DNA from 4 places in the Aeromonas sp. FDAARGOS 1415 genome. Region 3 is predicted to be linked to each of the others. Evidence: riboswitches for the same ligand, from Rfam matches in the RefSeq annotation. Region 3 holds a riboswitch; each other region holds the start of a gene.
What was found. Region 3 has a riboswitch for cyclic di-GMP ahead of I6L45_RS08490 (sigma-54 dependent transcriptional regulator). Riboswitches for the same ligand answer to the same signal wherever they lie in the genome.
Positions count from the first base shown of each region.

Region 1: linked by a shared signal. The riboswitch ahead of I6L45_RS10705 (glycosyl hydrolase family 18 protein) and the one ahead of I6L45_RS08490 (sigma-54 dependent transcriptional regulator) in region 3 are both predicted to bind cyclic di-GMP.
Region 2: linked by a shared signal. The riboswitch ahead of I6L45_RS01995 (glycosyl hydrolase family 18 protein) and the one ahead of I6L45_RS08490 (sigma-54 dependent transcriptional regulator) in region 3 are both predicted to bind cyclic di-GMP.
Region 4: linked by a shared signal. The riboswitch ahead of gbpA (N-acetylglucosamine-binding protein GbpA) and the one ahead of I6L45_RS08490 (sigma-54 dependent transcriptional regulator) in region 3 are both predicted to bind cyclic di-GMP.

Region 1 covers NZ_CP077363.1:2,234,694-2,238,026, reverse strand. The annotation lists gene I6L45_RS10705 (glycosyl hydrolase family 18 protein) at 1-1,822, opposite strand, end outside; cyclic di-GMP riboswitch class I at 1,967-2,051, opposite strand; tRNA gene I6L45_RS10700 (tRNA-Ala) at 2,494-2,569, opposite strand; tRNA gene I6L45_RS10695 (tRNA-Ala) at 2,636-2,711, opposite strand; tRNA gene I6L45_RS10690 (tRNA-Ala) at 2,779-2,854, opposite strand; tRNA gene I6L45_RS10685 (tRNA-Ala) at 2,918-2,993, opposite strand; tRNA gene I6L45_RS10680 (tRNA-Ala) at 3,022-3,097, opposite strand.
Region 2 covers NZ_CP077363.1:417,683-421,015, reverse strand. The annotation lists gene I6L45_RS02000 (PAS domain-containing hybrid sensor histidine kinase/response regulator) at 1-1,540, shown strand, start outside; cyclic di-GMP riboswitch class I at 1,743-1,830, shown strand; gene I6L45_RS01995 (glycosyl hydrolase family 18 protein) at 1,941-3,333, shown strand, end outside.
Region 3 covers NZ_CP077363.1:1,779,021-1,782,353, forward strand. The annotation lists gene lfhA (lateral flagellar biosynthesis protein LfhA) at 1-1,342, shown strand, start outside; cyclic di-GMP riboswitch class I at 1,537-1,624, shown strand; gene I6L45_RS08490 (sigma-54 dependent transcriptional regulator) at 1,763-3,139, shown strand; gene lfiE (lateral flagellar hook-basal body complex protein LfiE) at 3,151-3,333, shown strand, end outside.
Region 4 covers NZ_CP077363.1:663,223-666,555, reverse strand. The annotation lists gene cbl (HTH-type transcriptional regulator Cbl) at 1-8, shown strand, start outside; gene gbpA (N-acetylglucosamine-binding protein GbpA) at 115-1,536, opposite strand; cyclic di-GMP riboswitch class I at 1,601-1,686, opposite strand; gene I6L45_RS03130 (M3 family metallopeptidase) at 2,055-3,333, shown strand, end outside.

The DNA of each region.
Region 1 (3,333 bases), 460 kb from region 3:
CCTTGCCACCCAGCCCCTGGGTGCCACCGGTGACCCCCTGCCAGCCACGGGTGTAATAGGGCACCCCTATGTTGATCTTGCCCGCCGCCAGGGCACCACGGAAGTAGTGGGCCGCCCAGGCGGAGTTGAGATAGCCGATGCCGCCAAACTGGGCCTGGGTGTAGACCCCCCACTGGGCCAGCTCGGGATCCGCCTTGTTGTCGAACAGGGCGGCGTTGTGGCCGACGAAGTGGTTCCAGGCGCCGTGGAAGTCATAGGTCATCAGGTTGACGTAGTCGAGGTACTGGGTGACCTGGAAGTTTTCCATGCCGCGCAGCAGATAGGCCGAGGCCGGCGAGGCGATGGTCAGCATGTACTTGCGACCGTCCTCGGTGCCGGCGCTGTCGAGCTTGTTGCGCAGGGTCTTCATCAGCACTTCATAGTTCGCAAAGAGCTTGCCGCGACACAGGTTGGAGAGCGGGAAGTCGTTCGGGTTGCCCGCATCCTTCATGGAGGTGGGGTACTCGTAGTCGATATCCACACCATCGAAGCCGTATTGGCGGATGAAGCCCACCGCCGAGTCGGCAAAGGCGTTGATGCCGGCGGTATTGACCGAGCAGTCGCCCTTGGTGGTGGCGGCGTAGAAGCCGCGGGTATCGGCCCAGCCCCCGACGGAGATGAGGGTCTTCACGTCCGGATACTGCTTCTTGTACTTGGACAGCAGGTTGAAGTGGCCCTGGTAGGCGAACTCGGGATCCATCTCGGCGCCCGGCACGCCGTTCCAGGTCATCTTGGTGGCCGAGTCGTCCACCTTGATGACGTGGCTCTGCTCGTCCACCGCCGCGAAGGCGTAGTTGATGTGGGTGATCTTGTCCCAGGGGATGTCGTTCACCAGGTAGGCGGGCAGGCCGTTCTTGCCGGTGCGCCAGGAGGTGAAGTAGCCGATGACACGGCGACCGTGATCATCCCCCATGCACTCGCTGCCGTCGGCGCGGTAGATCTGGCGCACGTCGCAGGAGAGGTTGCCGCCAGTGGGAGGCAGTGCGGCCTCTTCCACCTGCGCATCCACCTGGGCCGATTCGCCAGAGAGATTGGCCTTGTCGGTCGCCACCAGCTTGAGACCGGCCAGCCCCTTGTTCTGGGGCGTCCAGCTCACTTGCCAGGGGGCGCTGGTGTCTTCGCCCACCTTCTGGCCATTCACGAAGAGCTCGACCCTGGCGACGTCGTCATTGGCGTCGGTGACGTTGCCGCTCACCGCCACGCTGCGACCCAGGGTCACCCTGGCGCCGGCGGCCGGGCTCGCGATGCTCACTTTGGGCGCCTCGGGCGCGACCACGGCGGCGACCTTGAAGCTGGAGTCCGCCTCGCTCAGCACCTTGCCATCCTTGTCCAGCGCCCGAGCCTTGAGGGCGTGATTGCCCACACCGGCGGCAGACCAGCTCGCGCTCCAGGGGGAAGCCGTGGCGGTGGCGACCAGGGTACCGTCGATGAGGTACTCCACCTTGGCGAGCGCCGTGACCGGGCCGCTCAGGGTCACCGCCAGGGCAAGGCTGGTCCCCTCGCTGACGCTGGCACCCACGGCGGGGGAGCCGATGGCGACGACCAGGGCCGGTGGCGGTACCTCGCCGCCATAACGCTTCCAGGCATCGGCCCAGACGGTGCCGACCCCGGGCTCATAGTGGTAGGGGGACGCGCCGCACCAGCCGGAGTAGGGGAATTCCTTGCATTCATAGAGGGCGCCTGCGTTGCTGACGATGTCGCCAGCCTTGTAGGCGGTGCCGGCCTGGTAGGCGGGGTAAGCGGCCTGCGCCCAGGCAGGGACGGCCGCAAGGGCGACCAGCATGGCAAGCCTGCTGGGCCTCAAGATCTGTTGCATATTGTTATCTTCCTTGTTTGTCTTGGCTTCAACACCGGGAAAAGCGCAATCGCAACAGGGGGAAAGGGAACGACAACAGGCCATGGACGGGCCACAAACCCTCAAGTTACCCTGGGTAACCCCGCTGTCTGGCCCGTGGTCGGGCAGATCGGAGGCTTTGCGTCCCGGCATCACTGCCGGTTTGCCCTTGTCCTGGGTTCCGTGAGGAACAGCCCGAGTATAGGAAGCAAGTCTCGACCGCTCAATCTTTATTCTCGAAAGAAAATATGTGGGGACGTTCCCACACTTCATCCCTCATCGAACAGATGAGAAATAAATGATTAATATCAGTATCTTGAGCCTATCTAAACCTGGCAAACAGCCTCTTTTATTCCCTTTCTTGCACGCTGGACCACTGGTCCGAGTTGCCAGAAATGTGACAAGGCACGTCATTGGCCAGGGCCGAGAAGATGGATAGAAGGGTCAATTTAAAAGAGAGGAGTCCCTGTCTTGCTGGTGCCGTCCCTATGGATGTGACGCCTGAAAGACCCGCGCCGAGGCGGGCGAAGGATTGGCAGCCCGGCGGGATCCGGGACGATGCAAAACGACAAAACAAAAAGGCCACCGCAATGCGGTGGCCTTCTGTTGTCATCGAATGATGGTGGAGCTACGCGGGATCGAACCGCGGACCTCTTGCATGCCATGCAAGCGCTCTCCCAGCTGAGCTATAACCCCAAATTTTTACTCTTCAGACAACCGGTTCTGGCGGCCGGTCATCCTGGACGCTTGGCGTCCGAATCATGGTGGAGCTACGCGGGATCGAACCGCGGACCTCTTGCATGCCATGCAAGCGCTCTCCCAGCTGAGCTATAACCCCAAATTCTTTACTCTTTAGACAACCGCTTCTGGCGGTCGGTTGCCTTCGACGCATAACGTCTGAATGATGGTGGAGCTACGCGGGATCGAACCGCGGACCTCTTGCATGCCATGCAAGCGCTCTCCCAGCTGAGCTATAACCCCACAAAGGTCGGCCTGGGTGATACACACCGCACTGCCCTGGGTACTTCATTTCAATCAGGAACCTGGTGGAGCTACGCGGGATCGAACCGCGGACCTCTTGCATGCCATGCAAGCGCTCTCCCAGCTGAGCTATAACCCCTTGGATTCCAGATTGTGCGAGGAGAATTTGGTGGAGCTACGCGGGATCGAACCGCGGACCTCTTGCATGCCATGCAAGCGCTCTCCCAGCTGAGCTATAACCCCAACTCACCTCGGCGCTACCAAAGTTATCTCTGGCAACGGAGGCGCATGATAGGCATCGTCCGCTTTGCTGTCAACCCAAAATTCGCACCCGCTGGAGCGTTTAGTCAAAATTCAGTCAGTTAGCTGTTTTTACCGCCAACCTCATCGCTATGTCGCTGTTTTACGTCGTAAATCAGGTGGGGACTCAAAAAAAGAGGGCCCCCTCAGGGAGCCCTCTCATGCCATCTTGGGTACTG
Region 2 (3,333 bases), 1.4 Mb from region 3:
GGGGATCTCCGTGGTGGACAGGGAGCTCAGGCTGGTGGCCTGGAACCGGCGTTACATCGAGCTGTTCTCCTATCCTCCCGGCCTCATCCAGGTGGGTCGCCCCATCGAGGAGATCATCCGCTACAACGCCGGGCAGGGGCTGTGCGGCCCCGGCGAGATCGAGGCCCAGGTGGCGCGCCGGGTTGCCTTCATGCAGCGCGGCAGCCCCCACATCTCGGCCCGGGAGCGGCCGGATGGCCGGGTGATCGAGATGCAGGGCAACCCCATGCCCGCCGGCGGTTTCGTCATGACCTTCACCGACATCACCCCGTTTCGTGACGCCGAGCGGGTACTGCGCGAAGCTAACGAGCACCTGGAGGCGCGGGTGGCCGAGCGCACCCATGAGCTCTCCGAGCTCAACCGCCAGCTGCTGCTGGTGAACCAGCAGGTGGAGCGGGCCAACCACTCCAAGAGCCGCTTCCTCGCGGCGGTGAGCCACGACCTCACCCAGCCGCTCAATGCGGCCAAGCTGTTCACCTCCTCCCTGCTGGAGATGCTGCCCCCGGCGGACGAGCCCGCCCGCATCGCCCGCCACATCGACGATGCCCTGGGGGCGACCGAGGATCTCATCATGGACCTGCTGGATATCTCGCGCCTCGAGGCCGGCAAGTTCAAGGCCAAGAAGCTCGACTTCGCCCTGAGGGACGTGCTCGACAACCTCAAGGCGGAGTTCGGGGTGCTGGCCCAGGCCGGGGGGATCCAGTTCTCCGTGGTGGAGAGCAGCCTCGCGGTCTACAGCGATGTGCGCCTGCTGCGGCGGGTGCTGCAAAACTTCCTCACCAACGCGTTTCGCTACAACCCGGGGGGCCGGGTACTGCTCGGCTGCCGCCGGCTGGGGGACAAGGTGCGCATCGAGGTGTGGGACAACGGCCCCGGCATCCCGGAGGGCAAGCAGGAGGCGATCTTCGACGAGTTCTCCCGCCTCGATCACTCCCGCACTGCCAAGGAGCAGGGGCTCGGCCTCGGGCTTGCCATCGCTCGCGGCATCTCTCTGGTGCTGGGTCACCAGCTCTCCCTGCGTAGCTGGCCCGGAGCGGGATCCGTGTTTGCCATCACCCTGAACCTCGCGACCCGGCCCGTGACGGCGAGCCAGATGACGGCGCCAGCCCAGCGGGACAGCCAGCTGGAAGGGGTCAGGATCCTCTGCATCGACAACGAGGAGGACATCCTCATTGCCATGGCCTCCCTGCTGGAGCGCTGGGGCTGCGAGGTGCGCTGTGCCCAGAGCCTGGAGCAGGCAGAGGAGATCATCGGGGCTGGCTTCCTGCCCCGGCTGGTGCTCTCTGACTATCACCTGGACGACGGCAAGACGGGGTTGCAGGCGCTGCACATGATCAGGCTGGCCCATGGCAACGGCATCGGCGGTATCATCATCAGCGCGGATCGCAAGAGCGAGCTGCAGACGCAGATCCGCGAGCATGGCTTCGGTTATGTGAGCAAGCCGGTCAAGCCGCTCAAGCTGAGGGCCCTGATGAACAGCCTGCTGCTACCGGTTCAGTGACGGCAATCACAGATTCCATCTTTGATTGACGCGGCTGATAATGGTTCTCATGCAGCATCATCGGCGACGTTGTTGCCGATTTGTATGCATTTTCGTGGCCAACTGGCAATGGTGAGTCCCTGTCACTGTTATTTTTACTAGGTGGCGGACCGACGACTCTCCTCTATAGTCATTCGGCGATTATTTTCATCGCAAATCAAGTTGTGCAAAAAGGCAAACCGGACGAAAGTCCGGGGCGCAAAGCTTCCGGTCTAAGGGTCAGCGGTACCTAGGATAGCGGGGCCACCACAGGTTGTTTCGTCCATGGGCCAAGCCATGGTGCGATGTCGTCTGCATTCCCTGTCAGGTTGCGTTGCCTTTTTCGTTGTTTATTCCAATAACGAAATAAGGAAGTTCAACTATGTTCAGTCCAAAACATTCCCTGCTGGCGCTGCTGGTCGGGGGGATCTGTTCCACCTCCGCCCTCGCTGCCGCCCCCGGCAAACCCACCATAGGCTGGGGTGAAACCAAGTTCGCCATCATCCAGATCGATCAGGCCGCCACCTCCTACAACAAGCTGGTGACTGTCCACAAGGATGGTGCCCCCGTCAGCGTGAGCTGGAACCTCTGGTCCGGCGACGTGGGCCAGACCGCCAAGGTGCTGCTCGATGGCAAGGAGGTGTGGTCGGGGGCCGCCGCGGCATCCGGCACCGCCAACTTCAAGGTCACCAAGGGGGGCCGCTACCAGATGCAGGTCGCCCTGTGCAACGCCGATGGCTGCACCCTCTCCGACAAGAAGGAGATAGTGGTTGCCGACACGGACGGCAGCCACCTGGCGCCGCTCGATGCGCCGCTGCAGGAGAACAACAAGCCCTACGCCAACAAGTCCGGCAAGGTGGTGGGGGCCTACTACGTGGAGTGGGGCGTCTATGGCCGCAAGTTCACCGTGGACAAGATCCCGGCCAAGAACCTGACCCACATCCTCTACGGCTTCACCCCCATCTGCGGTGGCAATGGCATCAATGACAGCCTCAAAGAGATCTCTGGCAGCTTCGAGGCGCTGCAGCGCTCCTGCGCCGGTCGCGAGGACTTCAAGGTCTCCATTCACGATCCCTGGGCCGCCGTGCAGATGGGGCAGGGCAAGCTCACCGCCTTCGATGAGCCCTACAAGGGCAACTTTGGCAACCTGATGGCCCTCAAGCAGGCCAACCCCGACCTCAAGATCCTCCCCTCGGTCGGCGGATGGACTCTCTCAGATCCCTTCTACTTCTTCAGCGACAAGACCAAGCGCGACACCTTCGTCGCCTCCATGAAGGAGTACCTGCAGACCTGGAAATTCTTCGACGGCGTGGACATCGACTGGGAGTTCCCGGGCGGTCAGGGGGCCAACCCCAACCTGGGCGGGCCGCAGGATGGCGCCACCTATGTGGCGTTGATGAAAGAGCTGCGCGCCATGCTCGACGAGCTGGAGGCCGAGACCGGTCGACAGTACGAGCTCACCTCGGCCATCAGCGCCGGCGGCGACAAGATTGCCAAGGTGGATTATCAGGCTGCCCAGCAGTACATGGACCACATCTTCCTGATGAGCTACGACTTCAACGGCGCCTGGAGCAACACCGAGCTGGGTCACCAGACCAACCTCCATGCCGCGAGCTGGGATCCGGCCACCAAGTACACCACCGACAAGGGCGTCAGGGCGCTGCTCGGCCAGGGGGTCACACCGGGCAAGATCGTGGTCGGTGCGGCCATGTATGGTCGCGGCTGGACCGGGGTCAGCGGTTATCAGGCCGGCAACCCCTTCACCGGCACCGCAA
Region 3 (3,333 bases):
CTCCCTGCTGATGTCCACCGCCGCAGCCATCATCGTCACCCGGGTGAGCGACGAGGGGGAGATGTCGGATCAGGTCGGCCAGCAAATCCTCGCCTCCCCTCGTGTGATCTACACGGCGGCGACCATCATGCTGATCCTGGGCCTGGTTCCCGGCATGCCCATGCTGGCCTTCCTCAGCTTCGCGGCCGTACTGGCCTGGACCGGTTGGAGCGTCAGCCAGCGCCGTGCCCAGGATCCGGCGCTGGATGCGGCAGAGGCGCTGACACGCCAGATGGTACAGCCGGAGCCCCAGGGGCTGGAGTGGCAGGACTTGCCGCCGGTGGACACTGTTGCCATCGAGCTCGGCTATCGGCTGGTCCCCCTAGCGGAGGCGGACAAGGGGGCCGAGTTGCTCGCCCGGGTGCGCGGCATCCGCAAGACGCTCTCCGAGCAGTACGGCTTCCTGCTACCCGAGATCCGGGTGCGCGACAACCTGCAACTGCAGCCGGATCAGTATCGCATCAAGCTCTCCGGCATCGCCCTGGCCTCGGGCAACGTGGACTGCCAGCGGCTGATGGCCATCAGCAGCGGGGAGACCTACGGCGCCCTGGACGGCGAGCTGACCCAGGATCCCGCCTACGGCATGAACGCGGTCTGGATTTCGCCGGACAACAAGGCCAAGGCCCTCAACCTGGGCTATTCGGTGGTGGATTCCGCCACCGTCATCGCGACCCATGCCAGCAAGCTGCTCAGGGAGCAGCTCGACAACCTGTTCGGTCATGACGAGGTGGGCAAGCTGGGCCAGCATCTGGCCACCCAGTCTCCCCGTCTGGCGGAAGAGCTCAATCTGGCCCTGACCCAGATGCAGCAGCTGCGGGTCTTCCGCCAGCTGCTCAAGGAGCAGATCAGCCTCACCGACATCCGCACCATCGCCACCACCTTGCTGGATGCGAGCGAGCTGACCAAGGATCCCGTCCTGCTGGCATCCGATGTGCGCTGCGCACTGAAACGGCAGATCGTCAGACAGGCGATAGGTTCCCGCGACGTACTGGGGGCCTTCACCCTGGATGATCGGCTGGAGCAGACCCTGCTGACGGCGATGAGCCAATCCCAGCAGCAGGGGAAGATCCAGCTGGACAGCTTCCCGGTGGATCCCCAGCTGCTGGCACAGCTGCAGCAAAACATGCCGCTGGTGAAGGAGCAGTTGCAGCAGCAGGGATACCCCCCTGTGCTGGTGGTGATGCCCCAGCTCAGGCCCCTGATCGCCCGCTATGCCCGCTCCTTCTCGAAGGGTCTCAAAGTGATCTCATATAATGAAATACCGGAAGAGCTGCGGGTCGAAGTAATTGGCACGTTGGGCTGAAGTTGAATTGCCTTATTCTCTGCCGGCAGGAAGTGACTATTCCGCATATCTGCTTGAATTGTCATATAAAGCCGTTATGATGTGACGGTTTTTGACGCGACACATACTGACGATTAAATAACAAAATACAAACAATCAGGTGTGTCTCATGGCTTGAAGGATCACCAAGCCATGCCATCCAAATACGGGTCGTCGCATGATAAAGGCAAACTGAACTGAAAAGTCAGGACGCAAAGCCTCCGGTCTAACAGCATTGATGCTAATGATAGCGGGGTTGCCAAGGCCATGATTCTCGCCTTGTTTTTATGAAGATATAGGGCAAGCGCTCAATTAGAAGCGCTGCTCTGTCTTTGTATGTCTTAATTTTTCAGCTGTCGGTTCTGTTGATTGATTCATGTACAATCACAGGTTCGGGATAATATGTTTTCTGATATTTCTATCAAGGAAAATTCAGTATCGGTCGATATTGGAACCCATGCTCATTTATTATTGGTCTCCTCATTGTCACCAAATGGAAACCATGTTGGGCAAATATTATTGAATGCCGGTTATCGAATTACCCATCAGGATTCTGTGACGCAGGCCAAACATTTTATTTCGAACCACTGCGTCGATCTTATTCTGCTCGATATGGCCGTCATGACAGAAGCCGGCCCTGCCATGGTGCAGACGCTGGCGGGAACCGACTGCGTCATCCTGGTCAATGAACATCAGGCCTATCTGGCGGCCGAGGCCATGCGGGCCGGCGCCATCGACTACATCATCAAACCCTTCAGCCAGCGACAGATCCTCGACGTCGTCAGGGGCGCCCTGCGCCTGCGCCAGGCCATCCCCAACCTGATCGCCACCTCCCCCCAGAGCCTGCAGGTGCTGCAGCTCGCCCGCCGGGCTGCCAAGACCTCGGCCACCATCCTCATCGGTGGCGAGTCGGGGACGGGCAAGGAGCGGCTTGCCCGCTACATCCACGAAATGTCCAGCCGGGCGGCCAAGCCCTTCGTGGCCATCAACTGTGCGGCCATCCCGGAGGCCATGCTCGAGTCCATCCTCTTCGGTCACAGCAAGGGCGCCTTCACTGGCGCGACGGCCAGCCAGCAGGGCAAGTTCGAGCTGGCTCAGGGGGGCACCCTGCTGCTCGACGAGATCTCCGAGCTGCCGCTGGCATTGCAGGCCAAGCTGCTGCGGGTGCTGCAGGAGAAGGAGGTCGAACGGCTGGGCAGCCATCAGGTGATCGCGCTGGACGTGCGCATCATCGCTGCCAGCAACCGGGATCTGCGGGAGCTGGTGGTGCGGGGCGAATTTCGCGAGGACCTCTTCTACCGGCTGGACGTGCTGCCCATGAGCTGGCCCGCCTTGAGAGAACGGCAGGACGACATCCTGCCCCTGGCGGAGTACTTCATCGAGCGTTATGCCGCACAGCAGGGTTATCGCCTCAGCGAGAGTGCCCGCCAGCAGCTGCTCTCCTATGACTGGCCAGGCAATGTGCGCGAACTGGATAACGTCATCCAGCGGGCGCTAATTATGGCTCGCGGATTGCATATTCAGGCCGTCGATTTGATGCTGCCCCATTACGCAGCGGAAGCCGACACTCCGCTACCGCAGACACTCACGGCCCCGGAGGGGCTCAACGAGACCAAGCGGCATGCCGAATTTCAATTCGTTCTTGAGACGTTGCGCCGTTTCCGTGGCCACCGGACACGCACGGCAGAAGCCCTCGGGATGACGACCCGGGCACTTAGATACAAGCTGGCTGCCATGCGCGAGCAGGGCATCGATGTCGAGCAGCAGATACAAAACTAAGGGATAACCGAGTGAAGATTGAGATCATGTCATCACAGGTGACACTCCTGCAGCAGATGCAGGAAATGCAGCGAGTCGCCAGTCAACCCCCTGCCATCGAGCCAAACGAGGCGTCTGCCGTCTCGTTCGGCGACGCCATGCGTGACGTCGTCGGCCGGGTCAACGAACAGCAGAACATCGCCTCCAGCCTGATG
Region 4 (3,333 bases), 1.1 Mb from region 3:
AGATCTGAGCGGTTGCCATGGCAAACGGGGAGCCATTGGCTCCCCGTTTTATTGCGGACGGATGGGCCCCTTCGGCTGACCCTATCCGACTTTACGCTGCGCAGGTGCGGCGGATCACAGCTGTGTCCATGCCTCCTGCCAGTGGGAACCCACGCCCGGCTCATACTGGGTGGCCGTGCTCGCCCACTGGCTGCACCAGCCGCTGTAGGGGAAGGGTTTGCACTGGTAGATCTTGCCGTTCTTCGGCTGCAGTACCCGGGTGCCCGCAGTGTAGGACTTGAGCCCCTCCGGGAAGCTGTACTGGTAGTCACCGCCAGCGGCCGGATCCTTGAACATCAGATCCAGGGTCTGCTGCAGGGTGGCGCCCCCGTTCTTCGGCTTGGCCTCGATCACCAGCTGATGGTGGCCGGCGCTCAGGCCGCTCAGGGCCATGGTGAAGCCCTGGCTGCTGTCCTTGATGTCGGCGCTGGTCTGCCCCCTGGCGACACCGCCATGGTCGTAGAGGGTGCTGGTGACGGCGAGATCTCCCTGAGCGGCGACGGTGAAGGCCAGGGTGAGCTGGCCGTTGTCGAGCGGATACTCGCTCGCCAGGCCGCTCACGCTGATGCTGTCGCTGACCGGGGGTTGCTGCTGCTCTAGCTGGACTTCTACTCGCTGCAGGTTGCTGCCCGCTTTCAGGTAGACGGGGTTCTGGCCGTAGACCGGGTTGAACTGGCCGTCCGTGCCCTGCTGGCCGGCGCGGATCTGGCTCTGTTCGGCATTGATCTTGCTCGCCAGGGCGTGAGCCCAGTTGTTCTTCAGGCCTTGCTCGGTGCTGGCGATGGTCAGCTCGATCTGCAGATCGGTGCGTTCGCCACCGGCGTCGAATACCCGGGTTCTGGCCTTGTCGCCGACGGCGAGGTCGATGGAGGGATAGATGGTGCCTCCCTGACTCCAGGTCAACGGCGGCTGGCCGTCGTCCTTGAACCGGGCGTCGATCAGGTTGTAGAAGCTGTTGGTGGTGTCACCCACCTCCCAGACCCCGAGGATCAGCTGATAGCCGGTGCGCTCGGGCAGGGTGCAGTTGTGGGTCACCTGCTTGGGTGGCTGTACCATGCCCCCGTCGATGACGCAGAAGGGCACGAGATCGAAGGCGTCCCGGGTGAGCGGTTGGTTCGGGTTCCAGTCCTGCCGGGTGAGGTAATAGCGCCAGTTGCGGGTCGCGTGGTTGGCGGTGAAGGTCCAGCTGATGGCGAAGGGACCGGCCTGCACATTGCGCTTGGTCCAGCGATCGCTGGTCTGGGCGTTGAGCTCGCCAAACTGCGGGTGTCCTGCCGAGGCGATCTGGCCATCGGCGGGGCCACCAGCGGGGAAGCCGGAGGGGGCCTCCAGGCTCTGGGGCTCCCACTGGATGGCGCCGCACTGGATGTTGCCACCCGTCTTGCACAGGTAGTTGCGCGACTCGGGCTGGCTGATATAGCCGTGGGCGAGGGCGCCGCCGCTGGCCAGTAGCGTCAGCGCCGCCGCGAGGCGATTGAATTGAAGTTTTGCTGCCATACATTCCTCTGTTCGGTGATGTGGGCAGTCAAGTTGGCAGGGGAAATCCCGGTGCACACCTGGGTGTGGCAACCCCGCTATCCTGGACAGCATGTCTTTAGACCGGAGGCTTTGCGTCCTGGCCTTTCAACCAGTTTGCCAAATGACTACAGAAAGGATCATGGTGCCGCACTGGGCGACAGACCCATGATGACTATATTTTGTTAAAAAATTAAGTGTAAATATTGACGGCTTGACCTCATCGGAGCAGTACGACTCCCCATACTTCTCTTGCTCCCCCCTCGGACAGGGCGATACCGATCATCAGGTGTGTTCGGGCTGGGCCGCCCGACATCCCCCGCCGCTTGCCCCCCAGATGCACGTCTGGACCAATCGCCAGCAGACAGTGCTCCCTGCTTTTTGGTAGCTTGTTCATGCGCATCCCGGCGCACTGTTTGCCAATCTCTGTGAAGGGGGCGGCATCTCACCAATAAAAGGAGTGGGCACCCGTGCGGGTGACCCCATAAAAGAGGGAATTTATGAGTTCCATTGCCAGGAATTATCTCAACCAGCTCAACGCCGACTACCTGCAGGTACACAGGCGCAAGGAGGATCTGTTCTGGTCCACCTACATGGGCACCAGCGACGATCAGGCCGGCTTCACCGCCGCCGAGCAGGCTTACAAGGCCTTCTGCGCCGACCCGGCACGCCTGCCGGTGCTGCGGGAGATGCAGGCCCAGGCCGAGGAGACCGAGCTGAAACGCGGTCTGGCAGGCTGGATCGCCTTCTTCGAGTGCAATGTCATCGAGGATCCTCAGGCCGCGTCCCTGATGGACGAGCTGGTGGCCGCCGAGGCGGATCTGTTTGCCCGGCGCAAGGGGCTGAAGCTGACCTTGCTGGACGAGCAGGGTCACCAGGTCCCCGGCAGTCTGCCCGCCGCCAGCACGACGCTGGCCGCCAGCAGCGACGAGGCGGTGCGCCAGAGTGCGCTCGCCATGTTCCACGCCCTGGAGCAGTGGGTGGTCGACAACGGCTATCTGGAGATAGTCGCGCTGCGCAACCGCTTCGCCCGGGCCATGGGCTATCGCGACTACTTCGACTACAAGGTGCACAAGAACGAACAGATGAGCCCGGAGCAGCTCTTTGCCGTCTTGGATGACTTCATCGCCCGCACCGATGCCCGCCTGCACCAGAGTCTGGCCGAGTTGAAGGACGCCAAGGGGGAAGAAGCCCTGCTGCCCCACAACCTGCGCTACAGCGTGAGCGGCGACGTGACCCGCCAGCTCGATCCTTACGTGCCCTTCTCCCGGGCGCTGAAGGATTGGGTCGGGAGCTTCCGCCGCCTCGGCATCCAGTACCGCGGTGCCACCCTGACCCTGGATCTGCTGACCCGGGAGGGGAAATACGAGAACGGCTTCTGTCACGGCCCGGTGCCGAGCTTCTGGCAGGAGGGGGAGTGGGTACCGGCGGTGGTGAATTTCACCAGCCTGGCCAACCCGGCTCAGGTGGGCAGCGGCTGGAGCGGGCTCAACACCCTGTTCCACGAAGGGGGCCACGCGGCGCACTTTGCCAATGTCACCGGCAACGCCCCCTGCTTCTCCCAGGAGTTTCCGCCCACCTCCATGGCCTATGCCGAGACCCAGTCGATGTTCTGCGACAGCCTGCTGGACGACGCGGACTGGCTCAAGCGCTACGCCAGGAATGATGCGGGGGAGGCGATCCCCGATGCGCTCATCCAGGCGATGATCGCCGCGCGCCAGCCGTTTCGCGCCTTCAACGAGCGCCAGATCGCGCTGGTGGCCTACTTCGAGCGGGATC